2 regions of the Rossellomorea sp. QJM3NY_18 genome follow, and region 2 is predicted to be linked to the other one. Evidence: a T-box and tRNA genes for the amino acid it is inferred to sense, from the RefSeq annotation. Region 2 holds a T-box; the other holds one or more tRNA genes.
The links. The T-box of region 2 lies ahead of tyrS (tyrosine--tRNA ligase). A T-box ahead of a tRNA ligase gene usually reads a tRNA of that ligase, here a tRNA-Tyr.
Positions count from the first base shown of each region.

Region 1: it has a tRNA-Tyr gene. The T-box ahead of tyrS (tyrosine--tRNA ligase) is inferred to sense a tRNA for this amino acid. The anticodon was not compared.

Region 1 is NZ_CM149659.1:175,051-181,936, reverse strand. Features, by position in the region: gene glmM (phosphoglucosamine mutase) at 1-159, opposite strand, end outside; gene AC0VXY_RS01040 (CdaR family protein) at 185-1,426, opposite strand; gene cdaA (diadenylate cyclase CdaA) at 1,419-2,255, opposite strand; gene AC0VXY_RS01030 (anti-sigma factor family protein) at 2,492-3,121, opposite strand; gene sigW (RNA polymerase sigma factor SigW) at 3,137-3,700, opposite strand; gene AC0VXY_RS01020 (aspartyl-phosphate phosphatase Spo0E family protein) at 3,879-4,028, shown strand; gene rocF (arginase) at 4,085-4,987, opposite strand; tRNA gene AC0VXY_RS01010 (tRNA-Ala) at 5,244-5,319, opposite strand; tRNA gene AC0VXY_RS01005 (tRNA-Lys) at 5,364-5,436, opposite strand; tRNA gene AC0VXY_RS01000 (tRNA-Gln) at 5,441-5,515, opposite strand; tRNA gene AC0VXY_RS00995 (tRNA-Tyr) at 5,584-5,667, opposite strand; tRNA gene AC0VXY_RS00990 (tRNA-Thr) at 5,681-5,756, opposite strand; tRNA gene AC0VXY_RS00985 (tRNA-Val) at 5,861-5,936, opposite strand; tRNA gene AC0VXY_RS00980 (tRNA-Glu) at 5,978-6,052, opposite strand; tRNA gene AC0VXY_RS00975 (tRNA-Thr) at 6,072-6,144, opposite strand; tRNA gene AC0VXY_RS00970 (tRNA-Asn) at 6,147-6,221, opposite strand; rRNA gene rrf (5S ribosomal RNA) at 6,230-6,346, opposite strand; rRNA gene AC0VXY_RS00960 (23S ribosomal RNA) at 6,625-6,886, opposite strand, start outside.
Region 2 is NZ_CM149659.1:2,051,135-2,058,020, forward strand. Features, by position in the region: gene AC0VXY_RS10415 (MarR family winged helix-turn-helix transcriptional regulator) at 1-434, shown strand, start outside; gene AC0VXY_RS10420 (nitroreductase family protein) at 461-1,096, shown strand; gene AC0VXY_RS10425 (putative quinol monooxygenase) at 1,116-1,412, shown strand; gene AC0VXY_RS10430 (ribonuclease J) at 1,477-3,150, opposite strand; gene AC0VXY_RS10435 (O-methyltransferase) at 3,318-3,971, shown strand; T-box leader at 4,033-4,242, shown strand; gene tyrS (tyrosine--tRNA ligase) at 4,387-5,643, shown strand; gene AC0VXY_RS10445 (serine hydrolase domain-containing protein) at 5,761-6,765, shown strand; gene AC0VXY_RS10450 (GNAT family N-acetyltransferase) at 6,779-6,886, shown strand, end outside.

The DNA.
Region 1 (6,886 bases), 1.9 Mb from region 2:
TCCGGAAATCCGGGTATCCCGTCCAATCAATATTTTGGGACGTGTAGCATCCTTTGTCAGAACGTATCCACCAAATCGACCGAGCTTAAATGCTAATTCCGGTGTCAACTCGGTATTCGCTACACCTCTTACTCCATCCGTTCCAAAATACTTACCCATTGTCATTCTCTCCTTTTTACAGCTCTTATGCTGATGTGTTCTTTTCTTTGATTTCTACTTTTACCTTTTTTTGCGATAGGGTCCATTCAACATTCTCCGGCCCATCCGCTTCTATTTCTACCTCATGTTCTCCGGGTTCGAGCCCTGAAAGATCGAGAGCGAGAGAGAAATCTTCTTTCTTAACATTACTCACTTCTTCGTTCTCACCTTTCAGTGCCACATCCACTACACCGTTTTCAGGTTCCATGATGGTGTACTCATAATCGTCAGCCAATCCTTCAGGTTTGAGTTCGATTCCAGATAAGCTCTTTTCCTCGGTAGTGTTCACATCAACTGTGACTTTCACTTCCTCGGGAGCCACTTTATTCAATCCATCCTGAAGGGCGAGTGGTACAGTAATGGTCGAATCCTTCGTGATCTTGGAAAGATCGACTTCTGCCAGGAGTTCTTCCACTGTGTCGAGTACATCCTGCCTTCCAAAGACCGTTGCCTCTTTAGGTTCTACTGAAATCGACTCAAGGGTAGTACCCTTCGGAAGACTTCCCTTTTGTTTAATGGTGACTGGTACGGCCTTACTCGGATTCACAACTGACACGGTCACATCCACCACTTCAGGGTCTATCTGGACGTCCAATTTGTTGTATTCTCGGTCAAGTACCTGCACCCTGGCTTCCCTTGTCACATTTTCATTGATCTCTTCATCTACATCGAGTGTGGCAATGACGTAGGCAACCCGCTCTACTTCATTCTTTGAACCTGTCACCTTCACGGATTTCGGATCCACGGCAAGACCTTCTGCCTCATATCCATTCGATAGAATACTCTCATTGAATTTAGGTTCAATGGTGAATTCTTCCGTGACCTTTTCCTGGACGGAAATATTGGCGAAATCAGGGTCGATCTTTACATCCAATTTATCAGATATGTTCTGAACCTGGATATCCACCCGGTGTTCCCCTATTCCGATATCATTTAAATCAACATATACTTGAAAGTCTTTCAGGGTTTTCGTCTGTTGGACAATCGCTTTTGATCCTTCCACGGTCACATTCACCGTATCCGGCAAGCCTGACACTTCCAAGTTCTCCCTATCGTAGAACACTTCAAGCGGGACATCCTGGATCGTTTCAATCGCATTCTGGGACGTACCGTTACTATTATTAGCCGTCTTCTGAATATCGTCAAAGTTCACGGATAGATAAAGAATGAAGGCTAACATGAGTCCGACGATACGCATGAACCAACGGCTTTCCATGAATTTATCCATTTTCTTTCTTCCCCCTAAAGCTCCATTTTGTCGAGGAAGCATTCGTCTTATCGCCAATGAGCTCTAACGTAAGAATTTCCCTGAAGCGCTCCAGAGAGAGGTCGCGATGCAACTCTCCATTCTTCGTAATAGAGATAGCTCCCGTTTCTTCCGACACAACAATGGTGATGCTGTCTGTCACTTCACTGACACCAAGTGCGGCCCTGTGCCTCGTCCCCAGTTCCTTAGAGATGAAAGGACTTTCTGACAACGGAAGATAGCACGCAGCGGCTGCGATTTGATTCTTCTGCACAATCACCGCTCCATCATGGAGTGGTGTATTCGGGATGAAGATATTAATGAGCAGCTGGGACGAAATTTTCGCATCAAGGGGTATACCTGTTTCAATATAATCACTCATCCCCGTTTCCCTCTCAAGAGTAAGGAGGGCCCCGATCCGGCGCTTTGCCATATAGCTTACGGCTTTTGTCATGGATTCAATCATCTGCTCCTGCTCTTCTTCCTCCTGCATTCCTGTCCTTGAGAACAAGCGTCCCCGGCCAAGCTGTTCGAGGGCCCTGCGGAGTTCAGGCTGGAAGATGATGATGATCGCAAGGAATCCCCACGTGAGGGCTTGTTCCATCATCCACCCCAGTGTATCGAGACCAAAGATACTACTCAGGCCCCTTACAATGATGATGACAAAAATACCTTTTAATAATTGTACTGCTTTCGTTCCTTTTATCAGCATGATCAGTTTATAGATTACAAACCATACAACGAGTATATCTACTATATCAGAGACATAATCCAGCGCGGAGTAATCCGAAAAAATATCGATAAACGGCATATTACATCCTCCAATAGCTTAATCGAAAGCGTAAGCCGCCATGTGTGGCTTCTCCATTTTCGTAACGTTCCTATTATAGCATATTTTATCACTATCAAATGAAAGACACCCACGGCTTCATGATTCTTTCTTTTCTCTTCATGAACTCACGTTTATACATAAAAAAAACTGACACGAACATCATAAGTGTCAGCCCTTTAGGGACGGACCTTACATTCCATCCCCTCTATTTTATCCTACTTTTCTTCAAGTTGCGAATTTCCCCAATCCAACGTGTCTTTAGCCCCTTTTTTGATCTGGTACCAAAGCCACTCAAACGCCTCATCGATTTCATGGATCTCTCCTGTCACACTGCCTGCAGAAGCCAAATATTGCTTACCGTTGATGACGGTCACGTTCCCTGTGACTTTTCCTTCTATTTTCACATCTCCGTTACGGACGGTCAAGTCACCCTTGACGACTTCCCCCTCAGGTACGACAACCGTATGATCCTGAACGACTAATTTAGTATTTTTCGTAAATGAGAAGTCCTCATCATTCCAGGAGGTAAGGAAACTTCCTGTCATAAAGAAAAGGAACAGGGCCGCAGCCGTAAGTAGCGGGTGGTGACGGAACCATCTTTGTACCCCTACCTTCTTCTTCTCTTTCGGTAACCCCGCCATGACTTTATCTGTAAAGTCTGCAGAAGCACTGATATGAGATGTGCTTTGTACAAACGCAATCGCTTTTTTCAGCTCATGGAAATGATGCTGACACTCACTGCATTCCTGCAAATGATGTTTCAGCGTTTCTTCTTTTTCCCTATTTAAGTCTCCATCTAAATAATCGTGCATATAGTCGATGATTTCTTCAGGACAAGGCTTCATGTTCACTCACCCTCTCTACAGTGATCGTAATTGTTTTCTGAGAGCTTCCCGCCCTCTATGTACTCTCGTTTTAACCGTTCCTAACGGTAAATCCAGGATGTCGCTGATTTCTTGAAGCGGGAGCTCTTCAATGTATTTTAAAACGATGACCGAGCGATATTTCTCCGGTAACTTGGAAATTTCTTTTTGTATGGTCTCCTGCAACTCCATATTCTCCACTTCATCTTCAGGGAGCTGAACATCAGCAGCCACCTGTGAGTACATCGTCAATCCTTCCGTTCCTGCCACCTCTGCATCCAGGAAGTAATCCGGTTTCTTCTTACGGATCCGGTCGATACACAGATTCGTCGCAATCCTGAACAGCCAGGTCGAAAACTTTCTCTTTTGATTAAATGTCTCTATATTTACGTATGCCCTAATAAATGCCTCTTGCGCGATATCCTCTGCTTCATGACGATTCCCAAGCATCCGGAAGCAAATTTGGAATACTTTATCTTTATAAAGCTCGACCAATTCTGCAAAGGCATTTTGATCACCTTTCAATACTTGTTTTATCCGTTTGTTCACTAACGCTTCCATTTCACAACCTCCGCTCTATGCGGCTATATTTATATACGTAGTACCCTATCAAAAGGTTTCAATTATTTTATATTATTATCCTAACAAATTTTCAGGGAAATGTGTTTACATTTATTAGAAAAGGGGTATAAAGGAACTACTATTTCTATTGCGGGAGGATCTCGAAATGAGGAGAAGAATGAATGATTTATTATTTCAAATTGAAGACTGCCGTCGCCAAATGGTCGAACTAGCATTAAAGTCTTCCTTTGCCGATGAGCAAGTAGTTGATTTGAGTACTCGTCTTGACGATCTGTTAAATCAATATCAAGTGGTCAAGCACCATTGAAGGAAAATAGATGAAGGCTGGAATCCATAGAGGGTTCCAGCCTTTTTTGAATTTACTTATAGTAACTTTTCTCCAAAAAGAGATCCCATTAATGCAACAGCAACCGTAGCCGTTTTATTCTTTTCATCCAGGATAGGATTTACCTCAACGAATTCAGCAGAAGTGATCAATCCGGATTCCTCAAGCATCTCCATCGCCAGATGACTCTCCCGGTAGCTGATCCCCCCAAGGACAGGTGTGCCTACTCCTGGGGCATCACTTGGATCCAACCCATCTAAATCAAGTGATAGATGAACCCCATCCGTTCTTCCCTTCAAGTAATCAATGGACTCTTCCATAACCCTTGTCATACCCAGGCGGTCGATTTCATGCATCGTATACACTTTGATGCCTTTTTCCTTAATTAACTCTCTTTCTCCTTCATCTAAAGAACGCGCTCCGATGATGACAATGTTCTCAGGTTTGATCTTTGGAGAACTTTGCCCGATACCCGTTAACTCCTCGTGGCCGATCCCAAGGCTCACTGCAAGCGGCATCCCATGGATATTTCCGGACGGAGATGTATCTCCCGTATTTAAATCACCGTGGGCGTCATACCAAATCACCCCTAAATTCTCATAATGAGGGGAAACACCTGCCAATGTTCCAATCGCAATGCTGTGATCACCGCCAAAGATCAATGGGAAATCCCCGCTGCCAATGACCTCATTCACCTTACCGGCAAGTGTTTCACTCGCTTCAGCAACCGCTTTCAAATTTCGTAAATTTGTATCAGGATTATTATGTACACGCTCAGCTTGACCAATCTCTATATCACCCAGGTCTTTAATGTCATATCCGAGATTCTCAAGTCTCTCAACAATACCTGCATAACGAATGGCACTCGGTCCCATGTCCACACCTCTACGCATTTGACCTAAATCCATCGGTACACCAATAATTGAAATATTTCTTTTCATCAAAAATTCCCCCTATTCTAAATTTACGTCCTGTCCCTATTGTATCCCTAGTGGGACCGATGACTCAACCGGACAGGATTGTGCATATATATGCGTGGACAGAGGGGTTTTTGATGATTGGGTGTGTAAGAATATTAGTTAAACAAAAAAACCTCAAATCTCCTAAAAGATTCGAGGTCCAGTCATGTCGTATGTATGATGATTTTTTCGCTTCGTTCGTTAGCGGATAAAGATTTCTGCATTTGCAAAATATCTTTGGTGGAGCCTAGCGGGATCGAACCGCTGACCTCCTGCGTGCAAAGCAGGCGCTCTCCCAGCTGAGCTAAGGCCCCATATAGAGAAATTCTCACACCAAGAGATGTGAGAAAATGTGTGATGAGCCATGAAGGATTCGAACCTTCGACCCTCTGATTAAAAGTCAGATGCTCTACCAACTGAGCTAATGGCTCGTAATGGCTGGGCTAGCTGGATTCGAACCAACGCATGTCGCAGTCAAAGTGCGATGCCTTACCGCTTGGCTATAGCCCAATAATTACGTGAATGGCATAAAAAAGGGACATTTATAGGATGTCCATTTTACACTGAAATATACAAAATGGTGGAGGGGGGCAGATTCGAACTGCCGAACCCGAAGGAGCGGATTTACAGTCCGCCGCGTTTAGCCACTTCGCTACCCCTCCAGCTATAAAACAATGGTGCCGGCAAGAGGACTTGAACCCCCAACCTACTGATTACAAGTCAGTTGCTCTACCAGTTGAGCTACACCGGCATATATAAACTTGTGATGAATACTGCGTAATGAAAGCATTTCATGGAAAGATATTTTGCTAACGCAAAATCCAATGAAGTTTATTTTACTTTCGTAAAAAAACCTGGTGGAGGATGACGGGATCGAACCGCCGACCCTCTGCTTGTAAGGCAGATGCTCTCCCAGCTGAGCTAATCCTCCGTTATGTATATATATATTTTCTTTTTCCTTCAAAAAGAAAATGGTGACCCATACGGGATTCGAACCCGTGTTACCGCCGTGAAAGGGCGGTGTCTTAACCGCTTGACCAATGGGCCGGTTTGTTAAAAAAATAAAAGCTTCCAACCGGGCTCGAACCGGTGACCTCTTCCTTACCATGGAAGCACTCTACCTGCTGAGCTATGGAAGCAATGGCTCCGCAGGCAAGATTCGAACTTGCGACCGATCGGTTAACAGCCGATAGCTCTACCACTGAGCTACTGCGGAATGATTTGGCCTGGCGACGTCCTACTCTCACAGGGGGAGATCCCCCAACTACCATCGGCGCTGAAGAGCTTAACTTCCGTGTTCGGCATGGGAACGGGTGTGACCTCTTCGCCATTATCACCAGACATATTGCTTACAATGACAAATATTATTATATAATATTTTCAGTAAAAATCAAGGTATAAATGAAAATTCATTCCCTGAAAACTAGATAAAGAATTGATGTCAAGAAAGCCGAATATCGACCAATGTTGTATCTACTATTACAAGTAGACAGTAATCCAGCTCCGGCGGCTAGAGACTCGAGGTCATTTCAGTTCAATCAGCTGAGGGGAAAAAGCACCCTCTTCTGATTGCCCAGAAATGCTTGTCGTCTCTGTTCAAGCCGCCTCCGCTTTATAATGTGGTTAAGTCCTCGATCGATTAGTATCAGTCAACTCCACATGTCGCCATGCTTCCATCTCTGACCTATCTACCTAGTCATCTTCTAGGGATCTTACTCACTTACGTGATGGGAAATCTCATCTCGAGGGGGGCTTCATGCTTAGATGCTTTCAGCACTTATCCCTTCCGCACATAGCTACCCAGCGATGCCTTTGGCAAGACAACTGGTACACCAGCGGTGCGTCCATCCCGGTCCTCTCGTACTAAGGACAGCTCCTCTC
Region 2 (6,886 bases):
TGTCCAACTCGTGCCGTGAGGAAGAGAAGATCATTGTTCAACTCAATGATATATATAAGCAAATGAGTCCGAAATTTGAGCGCTGTACAGGTATCAGTCAATCGCGACTGGACCTATTGCACAGACTGTTTGAAGTGGAAGAAATCAGCCAGACCGCCCTTCAACGTGAAGTGAATATTGACAGTGCCGCCGTGACCAGGCATTTGAAACAACTTGAAGGAAAAGGAATGGTTTCCCGTCGTAAGAATCCTGCGGACAACCGTTTTACTTATGTTCGACTGACAGAAGAAGGAAGAATGAAGATTGAGGCTTACAGGGAAGAGAAAGAGATTTTCATCTCTAAAGTCTTCAAGAAATTCACTGAAGAAGAACGTTCGATTTTATCGGGCATGCTGAATCGAATTCAGGACAATGTTCAAGAAATCGAATACTAATCAAAACACATGAAGGAGAATGCATCATGAATACAACAAAAATTAATGATTTCAATGAAATTATCACAGGTCGCCGTTCCATTCGAAACTATGACCCATCCGTGAAAATCAGTAAAGAAGAAATGACAGAAATTCTTACGGAGGCAACACTTGCACCGTCTTCTGTTAACCTGCAGCCCTGGCGTTTTGTTGTAATCGACAGTGCAGAAGGAAAAGAAACCCTTGCACCACTTGCCAAATTTAATCAAACCCAAGTGAAAACATCTTCTGCAGTCATCGCTGTATTTGTTGATATGAACAGCCTTGATTATGCAGATGAAATTTACAATAAAGCTGTCGAAGAAGGACTAATGCCTGCAGAAGTAAGAGACAGACAACTGCCAGCCATTAAAGGTTTACTTGAAACGATGGCTGCAGATCAGTTCAGGGAAATGAATCTTATTGATGCAGGATTAGTATCCATGCAATTGATGCTTTCTGCACGTGCCCACGGATATGATACCAATCCGATAGGTGGATATGAAAAAGATCAGATTGCTGAAGCATATGGCATGGACAAAGAACGTTATTATCCGGTTATGTTGATTTCTATCGGGAAAGCTGCCGATGCGGGGTACAAATCAGTCAGATTACCAATCGAATCCATTGCAGAATGGAAATAAATAAACGAGGAGAAAAGACATGATTATTATACACGCAGAATTTCAGATCAATCCAATGAAAGAACAGGCATTTTTAGAAGTGATCCGCCCACTTGTCGCTTCATCCAGAGCGGAGGAAGGCAACATTTCTTATGATTTAATGAAGGATACAGAGAGAGAAAGTGTCTATACAATGGTAGAGGTATGGAAAGACCCATCTGCTGTTGAGAGTCATAATACGAGCGAACATTTCACATCATTCGTTGGAAGAGCACCAGAGTATTTAGCAGCTCCTTTAGATGTGAAGATATATGAGGGAAATAAGGTAGAAAAATAATAACTTACTTGAGAAGCACCCGGCATGAGCTGGGTGCTTTTATATTTATAAAAGTGCCTCTTAACTAAATCTCAATAATAATCGGCAATAGAACAGGTTTTCTTCTTAACTGCTTGAATAAAAATTGACCAACGTCTTTTTTGATTGCTTGTTTCATTTCTTTCCAATCCCGGATATTCGCTTCGGTCAAATCATCGACTACCTTTTTTACTAACTGGTTAATATCTTTAAGGAGTTCCTCTGAATCACGAACAAATACAAATCCCCTAGAGATCGTATCAGGACCTGAAATAATGGTATGATCCGATTTATTGAGGGTAACGAAGATGATCAGCATCCCATCCTCTGAAAGCTGCTTGCGATCACGTAAAACAATGGATCCGATATCCCCGACACTCAAGCCGTCCACATAGGTATCACCTGCTGGATGAGATCGAGTTTGACGAGCGATGGAATTCCTATTATCCACGGCTTCCCCGTTTTTGATGATAAACGTCTTCCCATTCTCCACTCCCACCGATTCGGCAAGTAAACGGTGATGGTGAAGCATCCGATATTCACCGTGAATGGGGATAAAGTAAGTTGGTTTCATCAATGTCAGCATGAGTTTTAAATCTTCCTGATAACCATGACCGGAAACATGCATTCCTGTAGAGCTTCCACTTCCATAAATGACGTTGGCACCCAGTTGGAAGAGGTTATCAATGATGCGGGAGACGTCTTTTTCGTTACCGGGTATGGGTGATGCTGCAAGGATGACCGTATCATCAGGATAAATGGATACCCCGCGGAAATTCCCAGTCGATAATCGGCCGAGTGCAGCCATGGCTTCCCCTTGACTCCCTGTACATAAAATGGTTACTTTCTCTGGAGGTAATGCATCGATTTCACCTGCATCAATCAGCATGCCCTCAGGAACCGTCAAATACCCTCGGTCCAAAGCGACAGATACTACATTGATCATGCTTCGACCTAATAATGCCAGCTTCCGATTCGTCTTGATGGAAGAGTCCACCACTTGTTGTACACGATTCACATTGGAAGCAAAAGTGGAAACAAAGATTTTACCAAGTGCTTTAAAGAATGCTTCATCCATATGGTTACCTACCATTTGTTCGGAAGGCGTAAACCCGCGCCGTTCTGCATTTGTGCTTTCAGAAAGCAGTACCAGGACACCTTCATCGCCAATCCTCGCCATCTTATGAATATCTGCATATTGGTGATTGGCAGGAGTTAGATCAAATTTAAAGTCGCCTGTGTGTACAACCTTCCCTTCTGGCGTATGAAAGACAATCCCCAGACAATCGGGTATGCTGTGACTGACCTTGAAGAAAGATACATCGATGGATCCCAAATGGATTGAACTCCCAGAATCAATCGTTAAAAGTTTTGTATCCCGGATGAGCTTATGTTCTTCTAACTTTAATTCAATTAATCCCAATGTAAAATGAGTAGCATAAATAGGGATGTTGATTTTTTTGAGGAGATAGGGAATCCCGCCAATATGATCCTCATGACCATGCGTGACAATGAGACCTCGGATTTTGTCTTTATTTTTCTCAAGATAGGAAACATCGGGAATAATTAAATCGATCCCTAAGAGACTTTCATCGGGGAATTTCCCCCCGCAGTCAATGATGATGATATCATCACCATATTTAATTACATACAAATTTTTTCCGATTTCATTCAGTCCACCCAGTGCAAAAATAGTCAAACCCTGTTCATTTGTTTCCAAGAAAGAACCCTCCAAGACACGTTTTTCTTACTATTCCCGAATGAGTTTGTTCCAATTACAAAATTTAGCTGCTGATGAATTTAATAAGAGATGCACATAATTTAATATTCTGAAATGGAAAATTATGCTATGATAACAAGAGGATTTTAAAGGGAGTGAAGAAAAAAGTGTCAACAAATACTTGGACGCAAGTCGATCAATATTATGCTAGTAAACTACAAAAAGCGGATTCCATTATGGACTCTGTCCTGAGAGAAAATAGTGAAGCCGGACTTCCTGCGATTGATGTATCTCCGAATCAGGGGAAGTTCCTATCATTACTTGCCCAGCTTAAAGGGGCAAAAAGCATTCTTGAAATAGGGACTCTGGGTGGGTACAGCACGATTTGGCTTGCCAGGGCCCTGCCGGAAGATGGACGTCTGGTCACCCTTGAGTTCAGTGAAAAACATGCGCAGGTTGCCGCACGAAATATTCGCAATGCAGGGGTAGAAGATAAGGTGGAGATCAAAGTGGGTGCGGCTCTTGATACACTGCCATCTCTTAAAGGTTCATTTGATTTCATTTTCATAGACGCCGATAAACAAAACAATGCCAATTATTTAAAGTGGGCACTTCAACTGGCCCAGCCTGGGACAGTTATCATTACAGATAATGTGGTTCGTGGCGGGAGGGTGATTGACGAAAACAGTGAAGATGAAAGCGTTCAAGGTGTCAGGTCATTTGCCGAGATGTTGTCTCAAGAAGACAGAATCGATTCAACAGTCGTTCAAACAGTCGGATCGAAGGGGTACGATGGATTTGTAATGGGGATAGTGAGATAAAGATATAAATTCTATTGTAATGATCACCTTTTTTCTGTAAAATAAATGAAAATTCTAAATCATACATGTCATGATAGGAATCAGTAGTGACTTATCTCCCTGTCTTAGAGAGCTGATGCTTGGTGGAAATCAGTACACAGATAAGCGCGAATTACCTCCTTGAACATTCTTTGTGAACATAAAAGTAGCAGAGAACGGCCGGTCCGTTATCCGAATCGAGTGGAAGAGAGATCTTCAATGAGGGTGGTACCGCGTAAACCACGTCCCTTTATTAAGGGGCGTGGTTTTTTGTTTTTGGCTTAAACATTATGAAATGGAAGGAGTAGATCAGTTGGTTTATTGGCGGATATTCCGTTATAACGGTGAATCCAAAAAAAAACTGCTTATTTCCATCATCAATCAAGGAGGAACAATAATGGATCACAAATGGGAATCTCTTTCAAAAGTTCAACAGCTCGAAGTCGAAAGGCAGCTCCTGCAATATAAAAATGGAGTGCATGAAATCATTCCAGAGACAGAGTTGAAACAAAAGCTGGTGAAATCAATTTCTTCTGGCCATCCTTTGAAAATCAAGCTGGGACTGGATCCAACTGCTCCAGACGTTCACATCGGACATACAGTGGTACTGAATAAATTAAGACAGTTTCAGGAAAACGGACATATCGTCCAGCTGATTATCGGGGATTTCACGGGTAAAATCGGTGATCCCACAGGGAAATCTGTTGCAAGGAAGCAACTGACGGATGAAGAAGTGAAAAGAAATGCCCAGACATATTTTGAACAATTCGGAAAGGTCCTGGACAAGGAAAAAGTGGAGCTTCACTACAATTCAAGCTGGCTATCATCCTTGAACCTTGAAGATGTGATTCACTTGTCTTCAAAGATCACAGTCGCGCGATTGATTGAGCGAAACGATTTCTCCAAACGGTTATCAGAAAAAAAACCGATTTCACTTCACGAACTGTTCTACCCTTTGATGCAGGGATATGATTCCGTCGCCCTCGAAAGTGATGTGGAGCTTGGGGGTACGGATCAGCAGTTCAATGTCCTGATGGGGAGACATCTTCAGGAGCATTACAACCAGGAAAAACAAGTGGTCATATTATTGCCATTACTTGAAGGGCTTGACGGCGTTGATAAAATGTCTAAATCGAAACATAATTACATCGGAATTGATGAAGATCCCAATCAAATGTTTGGGAAGACGATGTCGATCCCTGATGAGCTGATAACAAAATACTTCAATTTGATCACCGATTTATCGTTAGAAGAAAAGGAGCGGTTAGCCGTTGAAGTAAAGAGTGGTGCCCTTCACCCGAGGGATGCCAAAATTCTTCTGGGAAAAACGATTGTAAGGATCTATCACGGAAAAGAGGCAGCGGAACAGGCAGAGAATCAGTTCAAAGAGGTCTTTCAAAAAGGGGCACTTCCTGAAGATATCCCCGAGGAGGAGTGGACGGGAGAAGAGAACATGTCGGTAGTCGATCTCCTTGTAGCCTTAAACATGCAAAGCTCTAAAAGTGAGGCACGGCGGATGATAATAAATGGAGGCATCAGGATCAATTCAGAAAAGGTTCTGGATGTACAGTCGATCATAGAGATTAAAGATGGGATGGTTTTGCAGGTAGGGAAGAGAAAGTTCATACGGTTAAGAGTGCAAGAAGAAATGTAAGATTGATAATGATACTCAGCTGGAAACATGGTCATGGGGAGTCAAGGGGGGACTCTTCATGGCTAATTATATATGCTATAATTTTCCACATAGACAATAATAGAATGGGTGTTTACGATGAATGAACTACATAACATGATCAAAGAACATGCAGAAACGGAGCATTTTTCTGGAACAATTATGGTAAAGAGAGACGGCGAGAGCTTCTTAGAATTGGCATTTGGGTCTGCCGATCGCAGTGAAGAAAGAGAAAATACCCTAGATACACGATTTGGTATTGCATCCGGATGTAAATTATTTACTGCTGTAGCCATCTGTCAACTTATAGAAAAGGGAGAGGCTTCTTTTCATACGCCAATAAAAGAATATTTGAACTTCACATTCCCACATTTAGATGACAATGTGACCATCCATCATTTACTTACCCACACCTCGGGGATTCCAGACTATTTTGATGAGGAAGAGATGGATGACTTTGAAGATTTGTGGAAGCAGACCCCAATGTACTTAATGAGAAAAGGGGAAGATTTTCTTCCGTTCTTTCAAAATAGCTATATGAAATTTTCTCCTGGTGAAAGGTTTCATTATAACAATGCAGGATACATCATTCTGGGGTTGATGATCGAGAAGCTTTCTGGGATGACGGTGCAAGAGTACATCAATAAGCATATTTTTGAACCGGCGAATATGAACGCATCTGGGTATTTTCGTCTGGATCAATTACCTGAGAATACGGCTTACGGGTACATTGATGAGCCAGGCCGCTCATGGAGAACCAATATGTACTCCATTCCCATACAGGGTGGGGCGGACGGCGGGGCATATGTCACGGGTCCTGATATGCTTTCATTTTGGAAGGCTCTTTTATCAAATAAGCTACTTGATGAAGAGAGTACAAGGCTCATTTCAGAACCCCATGTTATAGTCAAAGAAGGAGTGAACTATGGGTATGGAATGTGGTTGAATCTACCCCATAAGCATCACGTGATGGGGTATGACCCAGGGGTGAGCTTTCATTCTGCCTATTATCCTGAAAAGAATATAAAGACAGTTATTCTCTCAAACGAGAGCTCAGGTGCTTTCGCTGTTATGAAATTGATAGAAAGCTATTTCAATAGATAAAAGGAGAACAACAATGGGCACTGTTAACATAGAAAAGGCTAATATTGAAGATGCATTCATCCTTACCGGTCTAAAAAAGAACGTTTTCGACACGGAAAAAGAAAAATGGCTACGGGGTCAG